One region of the Paenibacillus sp. FSL R7-0312 genome, then DNA from elsewhere that is predicted to be linked to it. Evidence: riboswitches for the same ligand, from Rfam matches in the RefSeq annotation. Region 1 holds a riboswitch; each other region holds the start of a gene.
What was found. A riboswitch is a leader RNA that binds a small molecule or an ion and turns the genes downstream of it on or off. The one in region 1 is predicted to bind cyclic di-AMP.
Positions count from the first base shown of each region.

Region 2: another riboswitch for cyclic di-AMP. It lies ahead of MKX70_RS30560 (hypothetical protein); the one in region 1 lies ahead of MKX70_RS05280 (C40 family peptidase).
Region 3: another riboswitch for cyclic di-AMP. It lies ahead of MKX70_RS03000 (hypothetical protein); the one in region 1 lies ahead of MKX70_RS05280 (C40 family peptidase).
Region 4: another riboswitch for cyclic di-AMP. It lies ahead of MKX70_RS21045 (APC family permease); the one in region 1 lies ahead of MKX70_RS05280 (C40 family peptidase).

Region 1 is NZ_JBBORE010000001.1:1,248,033-1,251,239, reverse strand. It holds gene MKX70_RS05295 (4a-hydroxytetrahydrobiopterin dehydratase) at 1-146, shown strand, start outside; gene MKX70_RS05290 (c-type cytochrome) at 252-608, opposite strand; gene MKX70_RS05285 (GNAT family N-acetyltransferase) at 735-1,220, opposite strand; gene MKX70_RS05280 (C40 family peptidase) at 1,469-1,960, opposite strand; cyclic di-AMP (ydaO/yuaA leader) riboswitch at 1,966-2,109, opposite strand; gene MKX70_RS05275 (C40 family peptidase) at 2,497-2,925, opposite strand; cyclic di-AMP (ydaO/yuaA leader) riboswitch at 2,983-3,121, opposite strand.
Region 2 is NZ_JBBORE010000001.1:7,053,010-7,056,216, forward strand. It holds gene MKX70_RS30555 (flotillin family protein) at 1-826, opposite strand, end outside; gene MKX70_RS30560 (hypothetical protein) at 849-1,394, opposite strand; cyclic di-AMP (ydaO/yuaA leader) riboswitch at 1,552-1,740, opposite strand; gene MKX70_RS30565 (methyl-accepting chemotaxis protein) at 1,999-3,114, opposite strand; gene MKX70_RS30570 (FIST signal transduction protein) at 3,132-3,207, opposite strand, start outside.
Region 3 is NZ_JBBORE010000001.1:710,807-714,013, reverse strand. It holds gene MKX70_RS03005 (hypothetical protein) at 414-602, shown strand; gene MKX70_RS03000 (hypothetical protein) at 1,105-1,548, opposite strand; cyclic di-AMP (ydaO/yuaA leader) riboswitch at 1,725-1,892, opposite strand; gene MKX70_RS02995 (glutaredoxin family protein) at 2,592-2,834, opposite strand; gene ytxJ (bacillithiol system redox-active protein YtxJ) at 2,831-3,157, opposite strand.
Region 4 is NZ_JBBORE010000001.1:4,787,531-4,790,737, forward strand. It holds gene MKX70_RS21035 (DsbA family protein) at 1-303, shown strand, start outside; gene MKX70_RS21040 (disulfide oxidoreductase) at 300-734, shown strand; cyclic di-AMP (ydaO/yuaA leader) riboswitch at 961-1,120, shown strand; gene MKX70_RS21045 (APC family permease) at 1,249-3,066, shown strand.

The DNA of each region.
Region 1 (3,207 bases):
TTGCTGCGATCTCGGAAGCGTTCGACCATCACCCGCATATCACCATTGATTACAAGACCGTTATCGTGCGTCTGCCTGCAGATGTGCAGAAGCTGGATATCCGCCAGGCCAATGAAATTAACGAGGCTTTTGAGAAAAACCGTTAGAGGACAGGATCCTTATGGAAATGACAGTACTGCCTGATCCATAAAAATGCCCGTGCAAGGATACCAGGTATCTTTTGCAGCGGGCATTTTGCTTTGGGCATGTTATTATTTCTTCTCGGCCAGCCATAAAGCGACATTCGCAATTTCCTCAGGGGCTAGTTTGTCTTTGAAAGAAGGCATCTGCCCGCGTCCCTTGGTCACAATGCTGTAAATCTGCGCCGCGTCATGCTGAGCGCCCTCCTGCTGCAGGTTCGGCCCTACACCGCCCTGAAGCTGATCCCCGTGGCAGGTGATGCAGTTGGCTTTTACCAGGGCCTCCGCGCTGGCTGCGTCCAGCACAACCTCAGGCATTGTAGGCTTGTTCTCTTCAGCCACCTCGGCTTTGCCGGGCAGGGTAAACATTAAGACCACGGCAAAGGCACAGGCGGCAAAAAACAAACCGCTCATGATCCATTTCTGCATCTGCATCCGTCCCTTCATGTAAGCTGCTTCCTTCATTATACCGGATGGTGAAGCGTTATCATAGTATTTGTGTCAAAAAAATGAACGAAACTCCTGGGAAATTTGCATACATACAGAAGTGGAATGCTATTTCTCATAGACCATACAATAAAATGGTTTATCGCCAGATGGAGTTCTTCGTTCATAAGTATCCGTTATGGTAAATCCGCATTTCTGGTAAGCACGGATGGCCCGCTGATTCCAGGTCAGTACCTCCAAATCGATCTCCCGTTCCGGATAACGCAACAGAGCCGCCTGAACGATGGCCTTCATGAAGAGATGTCCCATGCCATGACCGCACAGATCGGGCCGCATGCCGATTCCGAGCCGGACTACACCCTCCATAGGGAACAGCTGGGCGAAGCCGCATAGGATTCCCTGTCCGTTCACGATGGAAACGTATTGTTCGCTGCGCAGCTGCGGATCACCGAATTCAACACCGAGCGCCTGCATCTGCTCCCAGGGCATCCAGCCGTAAATATTATACGGGGGCCTATAGTTCCACTCACAGATCTCAGCGCCATGCCGCGACTCCATAGCAACAACATAAAAAGATACCGGAGAACTTATCATAAGCGGAGGCCACCTTTCAAGGGAACATTACTTCATTCTATAAATATTATATACAAAATGAGCAGGATACGACGCAAAAACCTTGCAGATAGACCGGAACTTGACAAACGCCAAAAAATATTTTAGGAAAGGGCCGAATTGATGTTTTACAAATATAGAGCGGGGTAAGTAATTTTATAGACAAAAAAATAAGCCCTCCTCCAAGATTTCGGCAAAAATCCTGGAAAAGCGCTTATATTTAGGACAAATTATTGCACATCGTCATTGTCTTCGGAATCAGTAGCTACAGTCTTGTAAGCATCTGTACTCATAATCCGTTTGGCGCCAACGTAGCGGTTGACGTAGTAGCTGTCACTCAGCGAACTGATGGTTACACCACGCGAGGAAGAAGCATGTGCGAACTCACCGTCACCAACATAAATACCGACATGGGAAACGCCTTTGCCGCTTGTATTGAAGAATACAAGATCGCCCGGTCTCATCTCATCACGGGATATAGCAGTGCCCATCTGATATTGGGAGCCGGATTGGTGGGGCAGGTTAATTCCGATCTTATCAAAAACATACATTGTAAATCCGGAGCAATCAAAACCGTTCGTGGATACACCGCCGGATACGTATTTGGTCCCGATGGCTTTGTCGATAACTTTATCCATTTTGGAATCCGCGAAAGCGCTTCCTGCTCCAATGGTGAAGATGATGGAAAAGCTTAGTACTGCGGCTGCTAGCTTCTTCTTCAAAAGTAAATACCCCTTCCAAATGCCTACGAGGTTAGCTTAAGGGTTCGGTTGAAGGTCCCCTATGACCCCTCTTAGAATAGGAGGTCAATTCACCCAAAGTTGGTTCCCCCGTTTCCCTAAATCTTTAGGGAACTCGGCACGACTGTTGATTAGGATTAGCTGTTATTCAATACATGACAAAACCTTTGTTAAAAGCGATTCAATAATTACAAAAATGTTACTAAAAGCTCACTGCGATAATTGTAGCAAAGACTAGGGCGCTTGGCAATCACTTATAACATATTAATGCATTTTTTTTGCGTTTTTTAGAGTTATAGCTGCATAGAAAGACTCATATTTAACGCAGCGGGTGAGCTGTTGATGAATTTTCTTTGGATTTGGGATAAAAAGGTGTTTCAGGGCCTGCAGATGAGTGTAAAAGGTAGAATAAGGAAAAGGAAAAACCCGGAAATGATTACGGCAATAATCAAAACCGGGCTCGTATAAGTTACATTTAGATGTTAGAGGTACAAATATTCGAGGAAATGTTCAAGGGTTCAATCGTAAGCGACAGCTTGGTAGGCTGTTGTGCTCATTACTCTTTTAGCGCCAACGTAGCGGTTGGCCCAGTATGCCTGACTCAGCGAACTGATGGTTACACCACGCGAAGTGGAGGATTGTGCGAATTTTCCATTGCCAACATAAATACCGACATGGGAAACTCCGTTGCCCAGGGTATTGAAGAATACCAAATCACCGGAACGCAAATTACTCTTGGATACGGCTGTTCCAACGCTGTACTGTGCCTTAGAGGTGCGCGGCAAGGTCAGGCCGATACTCTTGAATACGTATTTGGTGAATCCGGAACAATCAAAGCCGCTGGTGCTGGTGCCCCCGGTTTTATATGACGTTCCAATGGTTTTTGAGATCACAGTATCCATTTTGGAATCTGCGAAAGCGCTGCCCGCTCCGAGTGTAAATACCATCACAAGACCTAGCGCTGCTGCGGTGCATTTCTTCTTAAAGTTCTGACTTCTCAAAAGATGTACTCCTTCCAAGGCCTGCGAGGTTAGCTTAAGGATTCGGTAGAAGGTTCCCCTATGACCCCTCTAAAGCGAGATCAATTCACCCAAAATATGGTTCCCCCACTCCCCGGTGCTGGGAATTCGGCGTTTTGTGCACCAGAATAGTGACATATCGACATAAGGTTAATGGCTTCGGTTACATAGCTGCATAATTCCATTTGAAAGATTACAAATTTGTTACTA
Region 2 (3,207 bases), 5.8 Mb from region 1:
TGTTCTGCTGCAATTCATACGCAAGATCCGCCTGAGCCTTCTTCACTTCTGTCTCCAGCTTGAAATCCGCCTGCTTAATGTTCAGTTCCTTCTCGTACAGGGACTCCTTCGCGCGGGCGGCGGTTCCCGCTTCAATGGTGGCCTGATGTGCATTGGCTTTGGCAATGGAGGATTCCTTCTCCGCCTCGGCCTGCTTGATCTGAATATCGCGTTCCGCTTCCGCCTTGGCAATGCTGGCATCGCGGCGGATGCGCTCAATTTCCGGAACCCCCATATTGTCGATGTACCCTTTGTCATCCGTAATTTTTTTGATGGTGAAGCTGACGACCTCAAGCCCCATCTTGTCGAGGTCCTCCGAGCAGGTCTCCCTCATCTTGCTGTTGATTTCATCAGGCGTCTTGAGGATGGATTCCACCGTCAATTGCCCGATTAAGCCGCGCAGGTGGCCCTCCACCGAATGCAGGATAATTGTCTCGCGGTCTTCTTCGGGCCGGTCGATGAACTGCTCACTGGCCGTCAGAATAGCGGTGGGATCGCTTTTGATTTTTATCTGGGCGACCGCCTCCAGGTTGAGCTTGATGCCCTGCCGGGAGAACATCGCCTGCGCTGGAATGACATCGAAGCTCATCAGCATCATCGAGATGGTCTTATTGTTCTGGAAGCCCGGGATGACGAACGTCCCGCCGCCCTGCACCACTCTTTTACCGCCGAGACCGTATACAATCATCGCCTGATTGGGCGGGACTTTTTTATAAGCGGTCACGATACTGAACAAAGCCAGCAGAATAACAACAACAATGCCCGAGATTAAATAAAGAATAACCATTTGGTCCGACACTCCCCGTCATTTATAATTCTCCGAATTCCCTCTCGAAGAGGGTTACTTCCGCCATTCCCTTATCCACCTTCAAAATAATCACCCTGTCGCCCTTCACGAGCTGCTGGCCGATTGCTGCCCGCACTCCAATGGAGCGCATCGTTCCGTGCAGCACATATTTCATTTCCCCGGCTGCCCCATCCGCTGCAGGTACACTGACGTATCCAAGCTGCCCTGCCTGCTCATAATCCAATTCATTCATGCTGCTGTCATACCGGGTCATCACCCGGGCCAGCACTGCATACATCAGACACCCTGTCAGCAAGGCTATCATGGTGCAGATCAGCACTACTGCAAGCACGCTCATTCCGCTGAAGCGGCTAAGCATATAACCAGCGCCGCCCCAGACTGTGACAAACACCATCAGCGGGAGTATAGGCACAAAGCCCGGCCCCCCGGCGTCACCGCCCCCCGCATGCAGATGACCCGCCAGGCCATGCCCATGAAGTCCGCCGCTGAGGAGCAGGAGCAGTCCGACCCAGAAGCACACGATAAATGTAGTTAAGATAACGATCACCTCCTTAGGCAGTTCTGATCACAATATAAATAAACTTTTCCCGTTGTTATATGAATTATCCGTCTTAATTCAGACCGTCTCCCCCTGCTGCCTGCACAGCAAAAAGACCACAGCAGCAGCAGGGCTCTCCGTGGTCGGTTAATCGATCATGGCGCTCATCCTCTCTCTTCGAGGCTTACGGGGTTAGCTGACGGATTCGGGCAGCGAGATTGCCCTACCTTGCCGGAGCACCGTTATACAGCATGCAGCAAGGATTCACCCCAGGTGTGCGGCCGCTATCTGAGCCTAAGCCGTAATCACCGTTGGTTCCCCCGTTCCCATTACTGGAATTCAGCCATTTGAGAACAGTTAAATTTCATTCGGTTGTTGATTTGAATCTTACGCCTGCAGCCATTTAATGTAAAACGCTGCGGTTGACAAAAGAAGCCAAAAATGCCGTTCCTGCACGAATGAAGGCGTATACTTTGCTTTCGCTCTTAAGCGGCCGATGATTTACTCCTTTTTGCTCCGTTTCTCTGGAGCAGTGCTGTTACATAGCAAAGAGGCTGACCACCTGCATTCCCTCTGCCGGGTGTAGTCTTTTTTATCGGATACTCGCTTCTGCTTATACGCCAGTCTTCTGTGCTTCATCCAGCTGCTGCAGCTGCTCTATCTGATGCAAATGATTAAGCAGCTGCTGATAGTGGTCGGCTTTTTGCTGGACGGTAAGCACCATCTTCTGGAACTGCCCTGCATCCTGTCCCGATTTCTCCAGAATACGCAGCAGATCGCCATTGATCTGCTCCACATCCTCCATGCTGCTCTCCTGCGATTCCTGAATCTTCTCCAGATGCTGGAATACCTCTTCCTCCGCTTCCACGATCTCGTTCATGTATACCGTGGACTGGCTGATCTTCGCATTCGTCTCTGTCATCGCCGTTGTCCCGTCACCGGACTTGCTGTGAAGCTGCTCCATCACCTGGGTCATCCCCGAAAGGGAGCCCATGATCTCCTTCACATGACTGCGCGTGCTGTCGGCCAGCTTGCGGATTTCTGTGGCAACCACCGAGAAGCCCCGTCCGTGCTCTCCGGCCCGCGCCGCCTCGATCGCTGCATTCAGCGACAACAGATTCGTCTGCTCAGCAATATCCGTAATGATCTTTGCCAGCTGCTCGATGCTCCGGAAATGCCCCCGCAGGTCCTCATTCAAGCTGACAAATTCAGTAAATACCGCCGAAGCCTTCTGCATTTCCGCCGAGATCTGGATATTGGCCTCTTTGGCGAATTCAATTTTATTGGAGGAAAAAGAGAGGCTGCCATACATTTCATTGATGAGATCTTCGGTCTGTCCGCTGTTGGTCTTCAGATGCTCCAGAAGCTGCTGGGTCCCGCAGATCTGGCTGATCAGCTCACCGCTGCCCGCCCGTAAAGCCGCAAACTCCTCTACCAGCTGGGCCTCTTCCTTAAGAATCTCGTCAGTTTCGCGGCGGATCTGTCCGGCCAGGGTATAGGCGTGCATCCCATAGGATTCAGTGGCTGAAGCGTCGTTAGCGGCAGCTGTCCTGCCAGTATTCTCTGGAGGCTCAGTAGCATTAGCCGCTGCTCCAGCTGTCTTTAGCGTCCCGGCTGATTGTCCGGAGCTGTCCGTTTTTTCAAGAACGGCTAATGTATTATGACTTTGAACAGCTCCGGCAGAGATGCTTTTGCCCCATGAAGTGCGTAATCTGGTTATCCACTGCATAATCAATCTACTCTCCCTTATTCAACCAGCAGCAGAATCATGGTCTGGTTGGCATGCTTTTTATAATATTGCTCTCCGTAGCTGATGAAACCT
Region 3 (3,207 bases), 540 kb from region 1:
GAGCACTCAGCCAAGTGCCCGAACTGCTGGAGCAGGCAAGGCAGGCGATGCGGTACCGGAATCTATCCGAGGCGCATCAGGTCTCGTTTGTTTTTCTATGAAGCTTGTTTCCCAAAACTCCGTCATAGCCCGGTCTCCTTTAATTTCACTAAATAGTTATTACAGACATATTATATCCACGATAAAACTGATTTGCAATGTTATTGTTAATCCTCGTATCTAAACAGATAGACTTATGTGAAGCGGGGGATAGGATGTTATTAATTAGTTGCATGTAAGTGATTTAGCGAATCAACCGGATTGGGCTTATGAATAATGCTGTTCTATAGAGTGATCACAACCCCCCCAAACTGGTTAAAACCCCGCAGATAGTGTACCTTAGTAATATTAGTAATTAGGAGTGGTGATTTTTCGTGAAAAAAAGTAGACAAACCCCCGTGCTGGTCGCGGTCTCCATCCTGCTGATCATTATCAGCAGTCTGATCCCGTCGGACAAATCAACCTGGCTGGGAGCACTGCAGACCATCTTGCTGGGCGTCGGGCTGCTCGGATGCTGCATGGCTTTTTGGCGGTTCGCTAAGGGCGGCAAGGGCAAGCGCTGATTTCTGGAATGGAGCAGACAGCATAGGCAAGAACAGGGTATGGGTTGGTTAGTGAATTCAATACAAGTGTTAGTGTTTTAAGCGCTGGCACGAGAGCAAATAGAGAGCCGTGGCGGAAGCTGCGGCTTTTCGTTATTGTCAGGCAAATGTACATTGCCAAAGGCGTGCATGTGTATAAGTTGGGAGCTTCAGTGAGCGTAACCTGGAGCCTTAAGGGAATGAGAACTTATTAGCTTGCCGTCAGCGGAATTCTCCCATACGTAGTGCTACGCGGACTGAGAGGACCTTATTTTGTGAAAAAGCCTGCTTTTTTGCTCGTTGCGGACTCAGGAGCGCTTATATTGTTCGATGGAGCTCAAAATGAGGCGAAACGGGTTAGTTAAGGTCCTCTGAGTCCGCATGGATCGCTGAATGGCCTGACCGGACGAAATAACGGATCTACAGTCCGCATAGATCGCAGCAGCCTGCCTGAGTCTATTGGTGCAGGCCCCAGCAGCTTTCCCTATCCCGCCGACGGACGCGGGACAGCTGGCCGCGCAGCAGCCATATGTTCGCGAATCTCTCTGAGCTGCGCTTTCAGCTCAGGAACGCTTCGCTGCAGGATGAGGCTGATCTCGGGCAGCGGCAGCTGGATGCCGTACCATAAGGCGCTGGCAATCTGATCCTCCCAGGTGAGCAAGGCAGAAGAGCAGCGGCCGCGGTCTTGAGCAACCAGCGAGCATTGCCGGATGCATTCCCTGTAGGCGGCAAGGGAGAAGTCCGATTGGATGCTACCCTTTAGCCAAGGCTCAAAGAGTGCCGCGAATGTGGCAGTTGTGGCTTGATCGGCGCGGGTGCCCTTCTCCAGCAGAAGACAGCTAAGTGCATATACGGTTCCGCTGTATTGCTCAATATAGCCGGTGAATCCGGCAGCGGCAGCTGCCTTGGTCGATAATGGGTCTGGCATGTGGACACGTTCCTTCCTGAATGTGGGCGATTTTATTGTTTGGATATATAGCTGATTGGTTTGCCGAAATGCTGATCCGCCGGAATAAGTGCGCAAAAAACCGCAGACAGAGGAGGACCTCTGCTGCGGTTTTGTTACAGGCGTAAGAAGCCTGGGGCAAAATCGTGGCGGATCAAGATCTCTCTCTTTACGCTTACGGGGTTAGCTGTCGGATTCGGACGGTGAGAGTCGCCCTACCTTTTGAGACTGCGCAATTGAAGTCTCCTTCGGATTCACCCCAAGTAGGCCTGCGGCCTGATGGTTCCCCCGTTTTCCGCTTGGCGGAAATTCAGCGTGCATTCACATTATCGCTGTTAACTTTCAACACGAATCATACCCTTTTAGGATTGTCTTTGTAAAAATGGAAAAGAGTGCTTCTGCGCCGGATTTGCAATAAATTGCTGCTTCGCAAGGAATATTGGAGACTAAAACCATATATGTGGCCGGTTATCATCCGTTTATCTCGCTCAATCGCCGTTTTTTATTTTTGGGAGGCAGTGGCAGGGGAACTCCGGAAATATTAATGCGTTAGACGGAAATACCGTCGATAATGGATTTTTGAAAAATGGTGTATTAGTGAGTAATCGGGAGATAACGGGAGATAAATGTTATTGTATGCGTTACCCGTCAGGCAAATAGATTCGTGATTGTGTTATTAGGGTAATTATGGCGGTTTACAAATTGTCCCTGAATTAGAGTCTGATTTTACGAAAATGCTTCCGTTCTAGCCCTGCAAACGATACATCCCGGAGGGCCTAATTCCCGCTTTCCGAATGCTTGACTTGGACCATACTCCAGGGATTATCATTTGATTCTGTAAGGGCAGACTGTCAATAAAGAGGCGCTGGATCTGCTGGAACCGTCATCGGTGGATGCCTTCGCCCGGCGGTGTGGAAACGGAGTGAAGCTATGACGGAGTTTTTTCCCGGCAGAATAATTTTGAACCCTAAAAAGGTGCCGGCCCTGCTGGGAGGGCGGCACCTTTTTGCATACGGGTAAGCTTATTAATGACCAGCTGCTTCAATAAGCTCCTGAAGCTCAGGAAGATTGAAGCCCTTGACAGCCCGGTCTCCGGATACGGTGACTGGAACACCCATGAAGCCCAGCTTCTCGACTTCTTCCTGATAGACAGTACTGGTCATCACATCTCTGACTTCGAAGGGAATGCCTTTGCTCTCAAGCAGCTGCTTCACCTGATTGCAGTCGCTGCAGCCGGATGTGGAATAGATGATTACGTTCTGGCTCATTGCTCCACAGCTTCCTTGATGGCGCCACGGGTGATTTTCCAGTGGGAAGTGTTCCAGCGGACCTCACCATCCTCCAGCAGGAAAATCTGCGGCGATTCATGCTTAATCCCGAAATCCTCGGCAATCTGATTGGAAACCGGACGGTCTTCGATAACATGTACAATGGCGGCAGGCGTGTCGGAATTCTGTGTATAGGCCTGGAACTCCTCATTTGCTTTGGCGCTGATCGGGCAGGTGGTGCTGTGCTTGAAGAGCAATTTTTTGCCGGGTTGCCCTACGTATTGTTGCAGTTCATCCAGTGTATGGATTTGTTGAATAGACATCAGAGGATCACCTTTCTGGAATAGAATTTTGAAAGCATCTTGTCAACAAT
Region 4 (3,207 bases), 3.5 Mb from region 1:
AAATTCTTCGATGCCATCTATGCTAACCAGGGTGAAGAAAAGGTGGAGTGGGCAACACCGGACTTCCTGGTAAGTCTGGCACAGCAATTAGAACTGCCCATTGACTTCGACCTGCTGCGTAAGGATATTGAAGACAAGACCTATGAAAGCGAACTGGAGAGAGATATCCAGGTTGGCACAGACACCGGTGTAACCAACACGCCATCACTGTTTGTGAATGGAGTCAAGGTGAATGAACCTTTTAATATGGAGGAAATTGATGCTCAAATCAAGGTAGCTGCGGAAGCTGTGGCTGCACAATGAATAAATTCTCTGCATTCTGCCGCCGGAATTGTCTCTACTTGGCCTGGTTCGTCTCGGTTGTTGCTGTAGCAGGCAGTCTGTATCTCAGTGAAGTGCTGAAATATGAGCCCTGCAAGCTATGCTGGTTTCAGCGGATATTTATGTACCCGCAGCTTATTTTGCTCGGAATCGCCACTTACCGGGGGGATAAGCGCATTATCCCTTATGTGCTGCCCTTAAGTTTGATTGGCGGAAGCATTTCGATCTATCATTACGCAGAGCAGAAAATTCCGGCACTTAGCAAGGTGCTTCCATGTACAATCGGTGTCCCGTGCAACACGGATTATCTGAATTATTTCGGATTCATCACCATCCCGCTGCTGGCACTCATTGCGTTCGCATTAATCACAATTCTGCTATGGACAGGGCGTAAAGAGGATGCAGGTGAGTAAGAAGCCGTCAGGCAGAATGAAGAGTAACTATTTCCCTTAAATTGAGTGTAAATTATTAAGCAGAAATGCTGTAAAATCACGCGATAAAGTGATAATGAAAGAGAATGAAAGATCAAGACATACCGGATCATGGATTTGGTTGTTTTGGTTGTTTTTCATTCTTTTTTCATTTGTTTCAACGCTTTACGGAAGAGTCATTGTAGATTAATATTAGTCCTTGTGAGAAGTTGAATATGCGCTGAATTTTCCGGAAGGAAAAACGGGGGAACCAAACTTGGCCGAGTGCCAACGGGGTGAATCGGAAGCGGGTCAGCAGACTCGAAAACCGTAGGGCTACCACAGCCCGAATCCGCCAGCTAACCTCGTAAGCAATAGTGGGATAATGACCATGCACTCAAGGCATGCGGATCATTTCCGTATGCCTATTTCTGTGCCTGCATTTATGAAATCCACTTATGAAAACAGCGCGCGGTACTGCCGTTTCAACTTAACAAAGAGAGGAAATGTTACTACAATGGTAAGCAAGGTAAAACGACTATTGATCGGGCGTCCGATGAAGTCGAACGAACTCGATCATGAAAAGTTATCCAAGGTGAAAGCACTGGCTGTCCTGTCTTCTGATGCGCTCTCGTCTGTAGCCTACGGAACAGAACAAATCTTAATTGTACTCGTGGCCGCAGGCTTCACAGCTATCTGGTACTCATTGCCAATTGCATTAGCCGTATTGGGCCTGCTGGTCATCTTAATCCTGTCTTATCGGCAGACCATTTTTGCTTATCCGCAGGGCGGAGGCGCCTATATTGTCGCCAAAACTAATCTCGGGGTTCATACCGGCTTGCTTGCCGGAGGCTCTTTGCTGGTGGATTATATTTTAACGGTGGCGGTAAGCGCCTCGGCGGGAACGGATGCGATCACATCAGCGTTCCCGGGTCTTCATAATCATAGTGTACTTATAGCGGTTACTGTCATTCTGCTCTTAACGATTGTCAATCTGCGGGGGGTTACTGAATCAGCTTCATTCATAGCCATTCCGGTATATCTGTTCGTCGTCTCCATCTTTGTGCTGATTATCGCGGGAGTCTTCAAGTATGCAACCGGCGGTGCTCATGCCCAGGTTCCTGAGATCGGCTCGGCGGTATCGAATGTCAGTATGTTCCTTCTGCTTAAGGCCTTCAGCTCCGGCTGTTCGGCACTGACCGGGGTAGAAGCTGTATCTAATGCGATCCCTAACTTCAAAGCACCGGCTGAGAAAAATGCGGCTAAAACACTGGTGCTTATGGGTCTGATTCTCGGGGCTATGTTCACGGGGATTACGCTTTTGGCTTATTGGTACGGTATCATGCCGAACGAGAAAGCAACGGTTGTGTCGCAGATTACCGAGTCTACCTTTGGCCGCGGCGGTTTGTACTTCTTCATCCAAGGCATCACCGCAGTAATCTTGTTCCTGGCGGCGAATACAGCGTATTCGGCATTCCCGCTGCTGGCATTCATGTTCGCCAAAGACAAATATTTACCCCACGCCTTCATGGTACGCGGAGACCGGCTGGGATTCTCCAACGGCATTATTTTCCTCGGCGTAATGTCGGCTGTGCTTGTAGCCGCTTTTCACGGTAATACCGAAGGGTTGATTCCATTATACGCCGTTGGGGTATTCATTCCGTTTACCCTTTCACAGCTTGGCATGATGGTCCAGTGGTACAGAACCAAGCCTAAGGGCTGGCAGAGCAAATTCGCAGTGAATACAGTAGGCATGCTCACAACCTTGACCATTACGCTCATCTTCATTATTACTAAATTCTCGAGTGTATGGATGGCCTTCATCTTCCTGCCGCTTGTAATCATCGTGTTCCACCGGATTCACCGCCATTATATGAATATTGCCGATCAGCTGCGCATTTGTCCGGCTACGGATAAACCTTGCATTAAAGGAAGCACAGTGGTTGTACCTGTTGCCGGTGTCACCCGCGCGGTACTGCATTCAATCAGCTATGCGAAGTCATTGACTGAGAATGTGGTGGCTGTATATGTCGGATTCGATGAAGAAGAGATTCACAAAATGGAACAGAAGTGGGAAGAGTGGAACCCTGGGGTTCGCCTGATTGTACTCCGCTCGCGTTACCGCAGCATCATCCGCCCGCTGGTGAAATTCATCGATACGGTGGAGTGGAAAACCGCTTCAACAGACCATATTACTGTACTCATTCCGCAATTTGTTACGAAGCATTGGTGGCAGGCGATTCTGCATAATCAGACCAGCTTGTTCATCCGCTCTTATCTGATGAATCAGAAGGATATCGTTATAGCAACTGTGCCGTATCATTTGCACAAATAGACATACCCTTTATATGTATAACGGTTGTTTCCGCAGGTTGCGGGAGCAGCCGTTTTTTGTTATGCGCAGTGTGAGTGTACATGGAACCAGATAATTTAGTTGACAGAGAGAATGAGAATCAATATCATCAGTTTATGTGAG